Regions from separate parts of the Exiguobacterium sp. ERU653 genome, predicted to be linked through region 3. Evidence: predicted binding sites of a transcription regulator. Region 3 holds the regulator's gene; each other region holds the start of a gene.
What was found. Region 3 encodes LexA, which represses DNA repair genes until DNA is damaged. Its sites were predicted from a motif close to CGAACATATGTTCG; they were not measured.
Positions count from the first base shown of each region.

Region 1: the regulator LexA is predicted to act here: its motif matches at 1,670-1,683, upstream of parE (DNA topoisomerase IV subunit B).
Region 2: the regulator LexA is predicted to act here: its motif matches at 2,771-2,784, upstream of KNO95_RS06580 (Y-family DNA polymerase).

Region 1 covers NZ_JACSKV010000001.1:767,491-772,633, reverse strand. The annotation lists gene KNO95_RS03980 (GGDEF domain-containing protein) at 1-828, opposite strand, end outside; gene KNO95_RS03975 (CoA-binding protein) at 1,170-1,574, shown strand; gene parE (DNA topoisomerase IV subunit B) at 1,701-3,668, shown strand; gene parC (DNA topoisomerase IV subunit A) at 3,671-5,143, shown strand, end outside.
Region 2 covers NZ_JACSKV010000001.1:1,282,532-1,287,674, forward strand. The annotation lists gene KNO95_RS06570 (SLAP domain-containing protein) at 1-184, opposite strand, end outside; gene secA2 (accessory Sec system translocase SecA2) at 184-2,550, opposite strand; gene KNO95_RS06580 (Y-family DNA polymerase) at 2,803-4,098, shown strand; gene KNO95_RS06585 (YolD-like family protein) at 4,095-4,424, shown strand; gene KNO95_RS06590 (SulP family inorganic anion transporter) at 4,421-5,143, opposite strand, start outside.
Region 3 covers NZ_JACSKV010000001.1:883,497-888,639, reverse strand. The annotation lists gene glnA (type I glutamate--ammonia ligase) at 1-654, shown strand, start outside; gene KNO95_RS04575 (metal-binding protein) at 789-1,229, opposite strand; gene lexA (transcriptional repressor LexA) at 1,229-1,849, opposite strand; gene KNO95_RS04565 (hypothetical protein) at 2,053-2,289, shown strand; gene KNO95_RS04560 (YneB family resolvase-like protein) at 2,361-3,005, shown strand; gene KNO95_RS04555 (DUF896 domain-containing protein) at 3,066-3,299, shown strand; gene tkt (transketolase) at 3,499-5,143, shown strand, end outside.

The DNA of each region.
Region 1 (5,143 bases), 120 kb from region 3:
GGATAGGAAGATCAGGAACTCTTCTCCCCCCCAACGGACCGTAATCCCGTCGACATCGGATAGGGTCGAGGCAACCTGTTGGATGACACGATCTCCACAGTCGTGACCATATGTTTCATTGAAAGATTTGAATCGATCGATATCACCGAGCGCGAGCGCGTATGGTACACCGTCCCGAGTGGTCTGCTCGATTGCTTCGGAGATTCGTTCATGACCGACTTTACGATTCAATAGCCCGGTCAACCCATCGGTCGAGGCGAGGATTTGCAACCGCTCGTTCGACAGTTCGAGTTCATCCGTCACTGCCACGACAGCGGACTCGAAGATGAAGGAGAGCCCTGCAATCATCATAACGGTCGATAGGATACAAAAGAGTCCAAGCGCTTGTTCTACGTGTATCGGTAGGGTCTCGATGCCGTCAGATACATAGATGAATAGAAGGCTATAAATCAGCATCGCAAGGGCCGTGGTTAAAATTCGTTGGCCCCTTGAGACACTCGGCATGAAAAAGACACCGTAGGCCATCATGAGAATAAAGTAATGCATATTGATCTCCCATCCGAGGATGACCGTCGAGATGATGGCGTTATAGATGACCTCGACGAAGAGCCCAGTGAAGAAAATACCATACCACCGTTTATGTACGAAATAAAACGAGATTGTATAATAGACGACGCTCAATCCGTTTGAAATGAAAAGTGAGTTTACTTCTAGTCGCCAAAATAAAATACAAAATAGGAAGTGGACCAACCAAGCGAGCACATTTCCGTAAAAAGCGATGCGCTCATTATACAGTGTTCCACGACTAACTTCATAAGCTGTCCTCATCTTACACCTCCTACTTTTCAGTATATCGAAAGAAGAATCATATTTGTATAAAAGTCATAAAAACACTATATAAATATTGCCTATACTCGGTATCTAACCTTGCGTGAAATAGATATTTCACGCAAGGTTCTTGATTTGTACTTTCGTTTGCTTATCGGTCAGTTAATCATTAAATCATTTTTATCGCAAAATAAAAGGTATACAATAATTTGTTATGTAAACCATATTGATTTGTCTTGAGATTGAAATGATGAACCATTATACCTTATGATGAAAATAAGACTTGAAACCGTTAGGAAGGTAACGTTACACTGTAAACGTAAACTAAAGGGGGATTTTGGATGGATGATCAGCGTTTGAAACAACTTTTGTCTGAAGCGAAAACCATCGCGGTCGTCGGCGTGTCCGACAACCCAAACAAGACGGCCAACCAGATTGCGGAGTATTTACTCCGTGTCGGCTATACCGTCATCCCTGTCAACCCGATGCTCGAAAAATGGAACGGCCGCAAGGTGTATCCTTCCGTCGAGAGCATCCCGGGTAGAATTGATATCGTCGACGTGTTCCGTCGCAACGAATTTTTAGCAGGTGTCGCGGAAGATGCGGTACGACATGGAGATGTCGGGCTCGTCTTCAATCAGCTCGGGCTCTCAAGTACTGAGGCAGAGCAGATCGTACGCGATGCTGGACTCGATTATATCGAGAATCGTTGCCTGTACGTGGAGCATGCTCGTCTACTCGGATAAGACCTACCTCCTTGGTAGGTCTCCTTTTTTTCAGCAACAGCTGTCGAGGGAGGCTTGCCAGAATCGATGAACAGCTATACAATAGGAAAGAAAAACGAACGTGTGTTCGAAATTGAGGTGACTGCTATGTCAACAGATCTATTTAATTACAATGAAGACGCCATCCAGGTGCTCGAAGGACTCACGGCTGTACGGAAACGACCGGGGATGTACATCGGGTCAACCGACCATCGCGGGCTTCACCATCTCGTCTATGAGATTGTCGACAACGCGATCGATGAGGCGCTCGCCGGTTTTGGCGGTCAAATCGATGTGACGATCCACAAGGATGATGCGATCACGGTTCGTGACCACGGACGAGGTATGCCGACAGGGATGCACGCTTCAGGAAAGCCGACACCCGAAGTCATCTTCACGGTTCTACATGCCGGCGGTAAGTTCGGTCAAGGTGGTTATAAGACGTCAGGCGGACTCCATGGAGTCGGTGCCTCGGTCGTCAACGCTCTCTCGAACAAGGTCATCGTGACGATTTATCGAGACGGTAAAGTGTTTGAGCAGACATTCGCTGACGGCGGTGTGCCTCAAACGACTCTGATTGAAACAGGAAAGACACGCCAGACCGGGACGAGCGTCTATTTCAAACCGGATGTAACCATCTTCTCGACAACGACTTACAATTATGACACACTCGCCGAACGTCTACGTGAATCGGCTTTCCTTTTAAAAGGGTTGACGATCACGCTCACAGACGAGCGTGCTGACAACCAAGAAACGTTCCATTACGAGGAGGGGATTGCAGAGTTCATTCAATATTTGAACGACGATAAGGCAACGCTCCATCCAATCGTCTACTTCGAAGGGACGGAAAACGAGATTGAAATCGAACTCGCGTTCCAGTTCACGGACGCCTACTCAGAGAATGTCCTCTCCTTCGTTAACAACGTCCGAACCCGGGATGGTGGGACACATGAAATCGGTGCTAAGACGGCAATGACCCGAATCATGAACGAGTATGCGCGGAAGAACGGCTTGCTCAAAGAGAAGGACAAGAATCTAGACGGCAGTGATGTCCGCGAAGGGCTCACGCTCATCGTATCGGTCCGAATCCCTGAGGAGTTCCTCCAGTTCGAGGGACAAACAAAGTCTAAACTCGGTTCACCAGAAGCCCGTGCGAGCGCGGACAGCGTCATGGCGAAGCAGTTGACGATCTTCTTAGAAGAGAACCCACAGATGGCGACGATGCTCATCAAAAAGGCGATTCGTGCGGCCCAGGCACGCGAGGCGGCTCGAAAAGCCCGTGAAGAGGCCCGTAACGGCAAGAAAAAGAAACGTTCGAGCATTTTGAACGGAAAATTGACACCGGCGACCTCGAAAAATGCAGCAAAGAATGAGCTCTTCCTCGTCGAGGGGGATTCGGCTGGTGGTTCAGCTAAACAAGGGCGCGATCGTACGTTCCAAGCCATCCTCCCGCTACGCGGGAAGGTCATCAATTCGGAGAAGTCGAAACTCCAGGACATCATGAAGAATGAAGAAATCAATACAATCATTCATGCGATCGGCGCCGGAGTCGGACACGATTTCGAGTTGGACGACTGTAATTTTGATAAGGTCATCATTATGACGGATGCCGATACGGACGGTGCACACATCCAAGTGCTCCTCCTTACATTCTTCTTCCGTTATATGCGACCGCTCGTCGAGGCGGGTCGCGTGTTCGTCGCCTTACCACCGCTCTATCGTATCTCAAAAGGGAAAGGCAAGTCCGAACAGTTCGATTATGCCTGGGACGAAGAAGCGCTCGAGAAGCTCGTCAAGGTGTATAAGAAAGGCTACATCCTCCAACGCTATAAAGGTCTCGGTGAGATGAACGCGGACCAGCTTTGGGAGACGACGATGAATCCGGACACGCGTACGCTTATCCGGGTCACAGTCGACGATGCTGCCGTCGCGGACAAGCGTGTCTCGGTCTTGATGGGTGACAACGTCACGCACCGGCGTGAGTGGATCGAAGAGAACGTCGCCTTCGGACTCCAGGAAGATGATTCGATCATCGCCAATGAACATGTGACTAAAGCGATTGAGGAAGTGATGTAACGATGTCGACGATTCAACACATTTTAAACCTATCTCTCGAACAGGTCGTTGGTGACCGGTTCGGGCGTTATTCGAAATATATCATTCAAGACCGTGCCTTGCCGGACGCGCGAGACGGGCTCAAGCCTGTACAGCGCCGGATTCTATATGCGATGCACCATGAAGGGAATACGAACGACAAACCGTACCGGAAGTCTGCGAAGACGGTCGGGAACGTCATCGGGAACTATCACCCGCATGGTGACTCGTCCGTCTATGAGGCGATGGTACGTCTCTCTCAGGACTGGAAACTCCGTTATCCACTCATCGACATGCATGGGAACAACGGGTCGATGGATGGTGATCCGGCAGCGGCCATGCGTTACACGGAAGCGCGTCTCTCTAAGATTGCGGGGGTCATGCTGACGTCGATCGCGAAGAATACGGTCGACTATACGCCGAACTTTGACGACTCGACGGAAGAGCCGCTCGTCTTGCCGTCACTCCTCCCGAACTTGCTCATGAACGGGACGACAGGAATTTCAGCCGGTTATGCGACGGAAATCCCGCCACATAACTTGACGGAAGTCCTCAACCTCGCCATCGCGCGCTTGAAAGGACAGGTCGATACGGCGAAAGACGCGCTCGAGTACGTCACAGGTCCTGACTTCCCGACCGGAGGGACGGTCATGGGGAAAGACGGCATCCTAAAGGCGTTCGAGACCGGTAAAGGGAAGGTCATCATCCGGGCAAAGTCCGAGATTGAGAAATTAAAAGGTGGCCGTGAACAGATTACGATCACAGAACTCCCGTATGAAGTGAACAAGGCGAACCTCGTCAAAAAGATGGAAGAGCTCCGCCTCGATAAAAAGGTCGAAGGCGTCGCGGAAGTCCGTGACGAGACGGATCGGACAGGCCTTCGGGTCGTCATCGAATTGAAGAAAGAAGCGGACGCGGAAGGTGTCCTTCACTTCTTCTTGAAGCATACGGACCTGCAGCTCGCTTATAACTACAACATGGTCTCCATCGTGCACCGGACCCCGAAACAGATGGGCATCATCCCAATCATCGACGCCTATTTGAAGCACGTCGAAGAAGTCGTGACACGCCGGACGACGTTCGAGCTTGAACAGGCGAAGAAACGCGCCGAAATCGTCGACGCCTTGGAACAAGCCATCTCCGTCCTCGATGAGACGCTTGAATTGATCCGTTCCGCCAAAGACAAAGCGGACGCGAAGAAGAAACTGATGGAGCGGTTCTCATTCACGGAACGCCAGGCCGAAGCCGTCGTCATGCTCCAATTGTATCGACTCACGAACACGGACATCGTCGAGTTGCAAAAAGAAGCGAAGGTGCTCCAAAAAGAGATTGCTCGCCTTTCGAACATCCTTGAGGTGGACGCGACGAAACGGAAACTGATCGTGAAAGAACTTACGGCGTTACGTGATGAGTTCGGGGATGCCCGTCGTTCAATCATCGAGTCAGAAGTCGAGGAA
Region 2 (5,143 bases), 400 kb from region 3:
CGGCATTCAACAACTCGATCGAGAGCTGGTTGTCGAGAAGTGCGGGAAGTCGTTTCGCGTGGTAACGGAAGACGTACTCATCCTCTTTTGGAATCCCCATCGCATCGTCGATGACGAGCGTCAATTGGCGTCCTTCCTCTTTGTTTCCTGTCTCGATTTGTTTACGTTTACGAAATCCTAACATTATACTTCCTCCTCTGCCATCTCTGCGAAGTAGCGATCGAGCTGGCATAGTTCCGTCGTGACATCCCGTGCGATATTGATATACGTCTGTTCGAAGATTTCAAGTCCCTCTTTCCCGAACTGACGGCTCGGGTCTTCCTGCCCATAGCTACGAAGACCGATCCCTTCTTTCAACCCGCTCATCGTCGTCAAATGATCCGTCCACTTCATGTCGACGGCACGAAGAAGCGACTCTTTTGCGAAGAGGACGATGTCGTCCTGTTCGAGGCGTGACGCCGTCGTAGCGATGATGGTCTCCATCCAGTCGTTTAAGGCATCCTTCAGTTCACGCGTATCCGCGATGTCATTTGCCCATGTCGGCTCCTGCATCGTCAAGTAGCGCAAGTCTTCCTTCAACTCATCGATTGGCCATTCCTCAGGCACGAGTTCATCCGATACATGCATATCGATGCTGTTCTCGAGAGCGAGGCGCATCATGCCGAGGACGTTTTTCGTGATGGCATCCGCGTCGGCGTTGACGGCCTGATTGCGAATCGTATAAATGATATTGCGTTGCTCGTTCAAGACATCGTCGAGTTTGAACAAGTAGTCCCGAATCGAGACGCCAAGTCCTTCAATCGTCGTCTGCGCATATTCGATGATCTCGATTGCATCTTTCGACGAAACCTCACCTGTCGCGTTCGGCTTCAATTTTTTCTCTATGCGCTCTAGCTTCTGCGCCGTATAGCGTTTCACGATCTCATCTTCGAGCGAGACGAAGAACTCGGTCGCACCCGGGTCGCCTTGACGCCCCGAACGACCGCGGAGCTGATTGTCGACACGTTTTGACTCGTGGCGCTCCGTCCCGACGACAAAGAGACCGTCCGCTTCCTTCGCTTTTGCATCGAGCGTGATATCCGTCCCGCGTCCGGCCATGTTCGTTGCGATCGTCACTTTGCCGAACTGACCGGCATCTGCGATGATGTCCGCTTCCTGTGCGACCGTCTTCGCGTTCAACACGTCATGCTCGATCCGCTTCTTCTTCAAGTGCTTGCTGATCGCTTCTGACTGTGCGATCGAGGTCGTCCCAATCAACACCGGACGTCCCGTCGCATGCAATTCCGCCACTTTTTCAGTGACCGCCGCATACTTTTGCTCGGTCGTCATGAAGATGCGGTCCGGATGGTCGACACGCTGACGCTCGCGGTTCGTCGGCACTTGGACGACGTCCATGTTGTACGTCTTCAAAAACTCTTGGCGTGACGTCTGGGCCGTCCCCGTCATCCCACCGACGAGCGGATACATGCGGAAATAGTGCTGGATCGTAATTTCCGCCGTCGTCTTGTTCTCTTCGGTGATCGTGACGCCTTCTTTCGCCTCGAGCGCCTGATGCAACCCTTCCGACAAGCTCCGCCCTTCCATGATGCGTCCCGTGAACAAATCGATCAGTTCAATCTTGTCTTCACGGACGATATAATCGACGTCGAGCTCGAACAAGACGTTCGCCCGGAGCGCCTGGACGAGATAGTGATAGAGCACCTGATGCGAGGCGCTGAACAGATTGTCGATGGCGAACAGCTCTTCAATCTTGACGATTCCTTCTTCCGTGAACGTCGCAGATCTCGACTCGAGGTCGACCTCGTAATCGGTCTCACCGAACTCGGAAATGATCTGTTGCGCCAATTGTTTCAACCGAATGTGCGATCGGTCCTTTTGCGCGATGATGAGCGGTGTCTTCGCCTCATCGATCAAGATGCTGTCGACTTCATCGACGATTGCGAAATGGAACGGGCGTTGGACCCGTTCTTCCGGCTTATGGACAAGGTTGTCACGCAAGTAGTCGAATCCGAACTCCGTCCCGACCCCATACGTGATGTCTGCCTGATACGCAGAACGCTTCTCGTCCGCCTCGATGTCTGGTACGTTCAAGCCGACCGTCAACCCGAGGAAGTCATGAATCTTCCCGATCTGTTCAGCGTCACGTCTCGCCAAATAATCGTTCACGGTGATGACATGGACACCTTTTCCTTCGAGCGCTTTGACGTAACTCGGTAAGGCGGCGACGAGCGTCTTCCCTTCCCCGGTCGGCATCTCCGAGATGTTCCCTTCGAGGAGGGCAAACCCACCGATGAGCTGGACGTCATAGTGACGCATGCCGAGCACACGGACCGACGCTTCTCGGACGAGAGCGAACCCTTCTTCCGCGATGTCATTCACTTTCTTTCCATCCAAGAGACGTGCTTTGAGCGTCTCCGTATATGTACGCATCTCGTCATCCGAGAGGGCTTTCATCGTTGTCTCTAATCCATTAATACGCGCGACCCGTCGTTCGTACGCTTTCAAACGCCGGCTTTGATCATTCGTTAACTGTTTTACAAATTGGATCACACTAATAGCCTCCATCTTTCTATCAATTCATCACTTACATACTCGTCTATTATAACGAAAATCGAACCGATTCGGATACTTTTTTACGAAAACTTCCTAAAAGTTGGTTTTTAGACACGTGAAAACCTATAAATTTTGGGTAATTTTCAAAAAATCTTTGTAAAAATATTTTCAATTCACTATTTGAGATGACGTGAGACCGTGTTACGATGAAAAAAACAGAACATTCGTTCGTAAAAAGGAGTGGTGACGATGCGCAGACGAATCTTTTGTATCGACAGCGTCTCGTTCTATGCCAGTTGTGAGTGTGCCGCGCGCAACAAAAATCCTTATCACACGAAGCTCGTCGTCCTCTCGAACCTCCGGGACAGCGGGGCGCTCGTCCTCGCGGCGACCCCGAAGATGAAACAGCTCGGCATCAAGACCGGGTCACGTCGCTTCCACATCGACCGCCTCCCGTGGCACGAACGGCAAGACGTCCTCTATGCCGAGGCGCGGATGAGTCATTATTTGAACGTTTCCATCCAAATCATCCACATCCTTCATCAGTTCGCCCCGCCCGAGGCGATTCGCGTCTATTCGATTGACGAGACGCTCGTCGACATGACCGGGACGGAGCGACTGTTCGGAAGTGACGAGCACGTCGCCCACCTCATGCGTGCGACGATTTTTCGCTATACAGGGATTCCCGTCACCATCGGCATCGGACCGAACAACGTCCTCGCCAAGCTCGTCCTTGATTTGCATGCGAAAAAGAAGGGTGTCGCCACGTGCCTTCTCCACGACGTCGAGCGACTCATCCATCCGGCCCCAATCGAGAAGATGTGGGGCGTCGGGACGAAGATGGCGGTCCACCTGCAGCGGCTCGGTATATGGACGATTGGGGACTTGGCCCGCTATCCGCTCGAATCCCTTCATGAAAAGTTCGGTGTGATCGGTGCAGAACTTTGGCATCACGCCTGGGGCATCGACGAGTCGCCGACCATCCTGCCAGCGAGCTCCTTGTTCGGGGCGAAACGGACGCGACCGAAGTCGATCGGACACGGCATCACCCTCATGAAAGACTACACGACGTATTCCGCAATCCGGCTCGTCTTACAGGCGATCGCGGTCGAGGTCGGCATGCGGACACGGCAAGCGGGACTCGTCGGGGGGACGCTCCACCTCGGGGTGCGCTATACGCGAACGAGCGACCGGGGTGGCTTCAGTAAACAAAAGAAGCTCCCCCGCTTCACAGCGGACGAGCAAGAGTTTCTCCCCATCTTAGTGCAGTTATTTTTAGACGGCTGGGAAGAGACGGAGGCCGTCCGCTACGTCTCGGTCGCTCTCGGCAAGCTCGAGCCGCGGAGCGACCACGTCCAGTTATCGTTCTTCGAAGACGAATGGGCGAAGGCGAAACGGCTCGACTTCCTCGATTTGATTGACGGCTTGAACGTCCGGTTCGGTCGCGGCACGATCCGACCGGCATCGAGCCTACTAAAAGACAGTCCGCTCCGGACGCGCCAACGTTTAATCGGCGGACATAAACAAGGAGGCGATTCCTCATGAGCAAGACCCGCTATCGTGACCGGGGTGAGTTGAAATGGATCCCATTTCTCATGCCCGAGCACGTCGCCCTACTGAAACGTTATTATGCACAAATCCAAAAAATCGAACTGCCCGATTTGGACGAACAGCTCCTCTATCTCTGGCAGACCGAGCTCGAACGGGCCATCCGTGAAGGCGACCAGGTCGAAGTGACCTTGTTCGTGGACGGCTTGACGAAAAGCATGCGCGGCTATGTCCACGCCATCTATTATGCCGAGCGCGAAGTCGAGCTGTTCGACGGCGAGGTGCGCCGCGTCCCGTTCACCGACATCTTGTCCGTTCGTTAAGACGCCTCGATCGCTTCCTGGGTCGTCTCGAACGTCTCGATTCCGTCGAGCAGACCATAGTGAGCAAGCGTCGCGCGGACCGAGGGAGACAGGTGCGCGAAGATGACGTGACGTTCGGCCGCTTTCAGTTCGGTGACGACACGACGCAACTCCTCGACCGCGGTCACGTCGATGACCGGACAACGATGGAAGTTGAAGATGAACACGTTCGGCTCCCGATGAATGTGATGGAGGACGTGCTCGAACAGCTCGACCGCACCGAAGAAGAGCGGGCCTTCGACGCTGAAGACGATTTGGCCGTCCCGCGTGACGTACCGTTCTGTCCGTTCACGCACATCGATCGTATCCGCCATCCGTTTCGCGAAGAGCGCGAGAGCACAGATGACGCCGACCTCGACGGCAACGACCAAGTCGACGAATACCGTCAACAATAGCGTGACGAGTAAGACGAGCGACTCGGATGAACGATGACGTAACATCGCCATCACATGATGACGTTCGGACATGTTCCAGGCGACCCGCATCAAGATCGGGGCGAGTGCGGCGAGCGGCACGTAACTCGCGAATGGGGCGAGGACGAGTACCGCAACGAGGACCGTGAGTCCATGGATGACACCGGCACGTCGGCTGACCGCTCCGGCTTGGATGTTCGTCGCCGTCCGAGCAATCGCACCTGTCGATGGAATCCCACCGAAGAACGGTGTGATCACGTTCGCAAG
Region 3 (5,143 bases):
CACGCGACATTCATGCCAAAGCCACTCTTTGGGGTGAACGGTTCAGGAATGCACGCGAACATGTCACTCTTCAAAGGCGACACGAACGTCTTCTACGATCCGAATGGCGACATGGAACTTTCAGACACAGCTCGTGCATTCACGGCTGGTATCTTGGAGCACGCTCGTGCCTTCACTGCAGTATGTAACCCGACTGTGAACTCATACAAGCGTCTCGTACCAGGCTACGAAGCACCTTGCTACGTTGCATGGAGCGCACGTAACCGTTCACCACTCGTACGTGTACCGGCAGCACGTGGTCTCTCGACTCGTATCGAAGTACGTTCGGTTGACCCGGCAGCGAACCCGTACCTCGCACTTGCTGCGCTCTTGGCTTCAGGTCTTGACGGAATTGAAAAAGATTTGAATGCTCCAAAACCAATCGACAGCAACATCTACGTGATGGACAAGCCTGAGCGTGTAGCGAACGGAATCGACGATCTCCCGGCGACACTCTTTGACGCACTCGAAGTCCTTCGTGCAGACAAGGTCGTCATGGAATCGCTCGGTGAACACATTGGGGAGCATTTCCTCGAGTTAAAAGAAATCGAGTGGGATATGTTCCGTATGCAAGTAACAGAGTGGGAACGCGATCAGTACTTGACGCTCTACTAATAGAAGAAATATGCTAAAGAGCAATGAATGACCTTCTTCAGAAGTATCGTTCATTGCTCTTTTTTGCTGAGTTTCAGATGAAGCAGAAATGCAAAAGGATCACCTCCACGAGCGTGGAAGTGATCCTTTGTTAGTTAAAACGCTTTTTTAAAAAACGTTGATGTATAGTCGAGTGTCGTATGGAGTGTCGTCGCGAAGACGAGTCCTAGAAAGAAAGACATGCCATGAACGTCCACCCATGAGCGAATTTCCGTTTCGTATGCCGTGAATGGTAAGAGAAGTACCAGTGGGAAACCGATATATACAATCCGAATCACATCGCTCAAACCAGGAAAATGTGATAGTAGAGAGCGATGCGGCATAAGTTTCACATATGGGAGCCAAATCAATTTGAGTGGTCCCCATCGATAATACGCATCTGATTTTAAATCGAGGTCCGGGGAGAGCCAGAGCGTTCCAATAATCGCACCGATTATGAATGCGAGCGGGACGTCTAAATCAATAAAAGGCGTGGCAACCGCAAGTGCGCCGGTTGCCACGAGATTCGTACGGGTATGGGTCTTACCGCTAGCCATTAGTGAATTGTCCGGTATACGCCGATAACTTTCCCTAAAATTGAGACGTTGTCAAAATACATCGCTTCTAACTCGTCGTTTTCCGGTTGAAGACGGACTTTTGAAGCTTCCTTATAAATACGCTTCACAGTCGCCTCGCCCTCTTCTGTCATGGCGACGACAATCTCTCCATTGTCGGCAGTGCTCTGTTGGCGGACGAGCACACGGTCTCCGTCCAAAATCCCTGCATTGATCATTGAATCTCCAGAAACGGACAGCATATAGACGTTATCTGAACCAACGATATGTGCCGGAAGAGGGAAGTGCTCTTCCACGTTTTCGATGGCGGTGATCGGTGTCCCCGCGGTGACTTTCCCGATGACCGGAACGTACATGACGGACTCTTGCTCGTCCATTGTGGATGCATCTTCACTCAGAATTTCAATTGCACGGGGCTTCGTCTTATCCCGACGAATCAAACCGCGTTTCTCTAGGCGATCTAGATGACCGTGTACGGTCGAACTAGAGGCAAGACCGACTGCTTCTCCAATCTCACGAACAGAAGGTGGATAGCCTTTTGCCCGAACTTCGTCTTTGATGAAATCAAGAATCTGTTGTTGTCGCGCTGACATTTTTTTCATTATGTTCACCTCGATATAATCGAATAAACTGCAATCGCATCCTATTCTTTATGTATTTAGTGTAACACAAGAACACATGAGCGTACAAACATTCGTTCGTTATTTTCCCTTGACCGAACACGAGTTCTTGTTTTATGATAAGAACAGATAAACGAACAAACGTTCTAACGAACATATATTCTTATACAGGAGGTAAGGGAATCATGAAAGATACACTCAACGGAATCATTTTAGTCGGAATGCTCTTAGTCGGGATGTTCGCCTTTTATTTAGCTGGGGAGGTGCGTGGGGGAACGACACCAGTTGAACCGATCATGACATCGGAACGTACGATTGAAGAAGAGGTCGCCTATGTCGAGGCAGAGTCGATTGAAGCGCAAATCATGGCAGAGCGAGAAGAACATAATGAACGAAAAACAAAATGGTATGCCGCTGAGTGATCGTTCAGCATTGCGAACCGTTCTCAAACTGTGTATCGTAAGGAATGAATGCGATGAAAGGGAGTGATGCGATGCGAGTCGTCATCTATTGTCGGGTATCGACGAACAAGTCTACCCAAGAGACATCACTCAGTCGGCAAGTCGAAGAATTACAAGAACTAGCTTCGCGTTTAGGGGCCGACATTATAGATGTCATCACAGAACAAGAGAGCGGTTATGAAGTTAATCGACAGGGGCTGCTCAATTTACTTGACCACGTATCGACATCTCAGTTGGATGCCGTGCTCGTCACCGATGACAGTCGTTTAGGACGAGGAAATGCCAAAATTGCGATACTACACACATTAATGAAGCATGATGTGCGATTGTTGACGATGCAGTCGACTTCGGATTACGTTGTTTCTGATGCTGAGAAGATGGTGTTAGAGATTGTTAGTGTCGTCGAAGAGTATCAACGGAAAATTCATAACGCGAAGATTTCCCGCGGAATGCGTCGTGCGGTCGCCAACGGTTTCAATCCACAACGTAATATTGAGAACAATGATCAAGGTGGCCGACATCGGATTGAAGTTCCGATTGAAGAGATTATTCAATTGCGCGAGCGGGGGTTGACGTTTGCCGAGATTGCGGCGACACTTCGCGGATTCGGATACGAAGTATCAAAAGCAACGGTCAACCGACGCTATCTCGAACACCGGTCAGTTGCTGAAACTTGATTCTTCCTCTCTGATTTTGTAAAGTAGAAGAACAAATTCACGAGAGAGGGGGCGAGTCATATGTTAGCACCCGGACAATTGGAGCGAATCAATTTCCTCGCCAACAAAGCGAAGACAGAAGGACTATCTCAAGAAGAGATGAACGAACAACAAGACTTGCGTCAAGAATATTTGAAGGCGTTCCGTCAATCTTTCAAGTCTCAAATGATGGGCATGAAAGTCGTTGACCCAGAAGGAAACGACGTCACGCCAGAGAAGTTGAAAGAAGAACAAAAACGCCATCGTGGTGAGTGATGCTGAATGCACATCCTATTTCGCATAGGATGTGCATTTTTGTTATACACGAACAATCATCAGACGAACGGATTGCGTTCTTTTTCATGCAATTGAAGGAAACGATTTCATGTAATGTGTTATACTAATTAATTAGTTGTGACACACGAATGAGTATGATAGAATATGACGGGTAGAAAACCTTCTTAACACAGAGAGGATGAAATTAGTGGAAACAACTACTAAAGAATTATTAGCGATTAACTCGATTCGGACGCTCTCAATCGATGCGGTCCAAAAAGCAAACTCTGGTCACCCAGGAATGCCGATGGGTGCTGCACCGATGGCGTTTACACTTTGGACAGACAAAATGCGTCACAACCCGAAAAACCCGAACTGGTTCAACCGCGACCGTTTCGTGCTTTCTGCGGGTCATGGATCGATGCTCTTGTACTCGCTCCTTCACTTGTCTGGATATGATTTGTCAATGGACGACCTTAAATCATTCCGTCAAATGGACTCGAAGACACCAGGTCACCCAGAGTATCGTCACACGGCTGGGGTAGATGCGACAACGGGACCACTTGGACAAGGGATCGCGATGGCTGTCGGGATGGCCATGGCAGAGAAGCACTTAGAAGCGACTTACAACCGCGACAAGTTCAACGTCGTTGACCACTACACATTTGGAATTTGCGGAGACGGGGACTTAATGGAAGGTGTCTCGGCGGAAGCGGCATCACTCGCTGGTCACTTGAAACTTGGTAAACTCGTTGTCCTTTACGATTCAAACGACATCTCACTCGATGGTGACCTTCACAAGTCATTCTCTGAGAGCGTTGAAGACCGTTTCAACGCCTATGGATGGCAAGTCATTCGTGTCGAAGATGGAACAGATATCGATTCAATCGCAAAAGCAATTGATGCAGCGAAAGCTGAGACGTCGAAACCGACATTGATTGAAGTCAAGACGGTGATCGGATTCGGTTCACCGAACAAGTCAGGGAAGTCGGCTTCGCACGGGGCACCACTTGGAGATGCTGAAATCGAATTGACGAAACAGTTCTACAAATGGGAAGGCGAGTCGTTCTACGTTCCAAACGAAGTATACGACTTGTTCAATGAGAAAGTGGTCGAGCCCGGCGCGAAGTACGAGTCAGACTGGAACGAGCTCGTTGAAGCATACAAAGCGGCCCATCCAGAGCTTGGTGCACAGTTCGAACTTGCGATGAACAATGAGCTTCCTGAAGGTTGGGACAGCGAGTTGCCGACATTTGAAATCGGTTCGAAAAAAGCAACACGTCAAACGAGTGGCGAAGTGTTGAACGCAATCGCGAAAGCAGTACCGACACTCTTCGGTGGATCGGCTGACCTTGCAGGTTCAAACAACTCGATGATCAAAGGTGCAGTGGACTTCGATGAAGACCCGGCCGGTCGTAACATCTGGTTCGGTGTACGTGAATTTGCGATGGCGGCAGCTGTAAACGGTATGGCGCTTCACGGTGGAGTACTTCCATACGGTGCGACGTTCTTCGTCTTCTCGGATTACCTCCGCCCTGCAGTTCGTCTTGCTGCGCTCATGGGACTCCCATCGACGTTCATCTTGACACACGACTCAATCGCAGTTGGTGAAGATGGTCCAACACACGAGCCGGTCGAACATTTGATGAGCTTCCGCGCGATGCCAAACCTTTCTGTTCTTCGTCCGGCAGATGGTAAAGAAACGATTGCTGCTTGGAAACAAGCTGTGACATCGAAGACGGCACCATCGCTTCTCGTCTTGACTCGTCAAGCATTGCCTGAACTCGAAGGCACATCGATTGAAACAGCAGCAAAAGGTGCTTACGTCGTTGCAGGTGAATCGA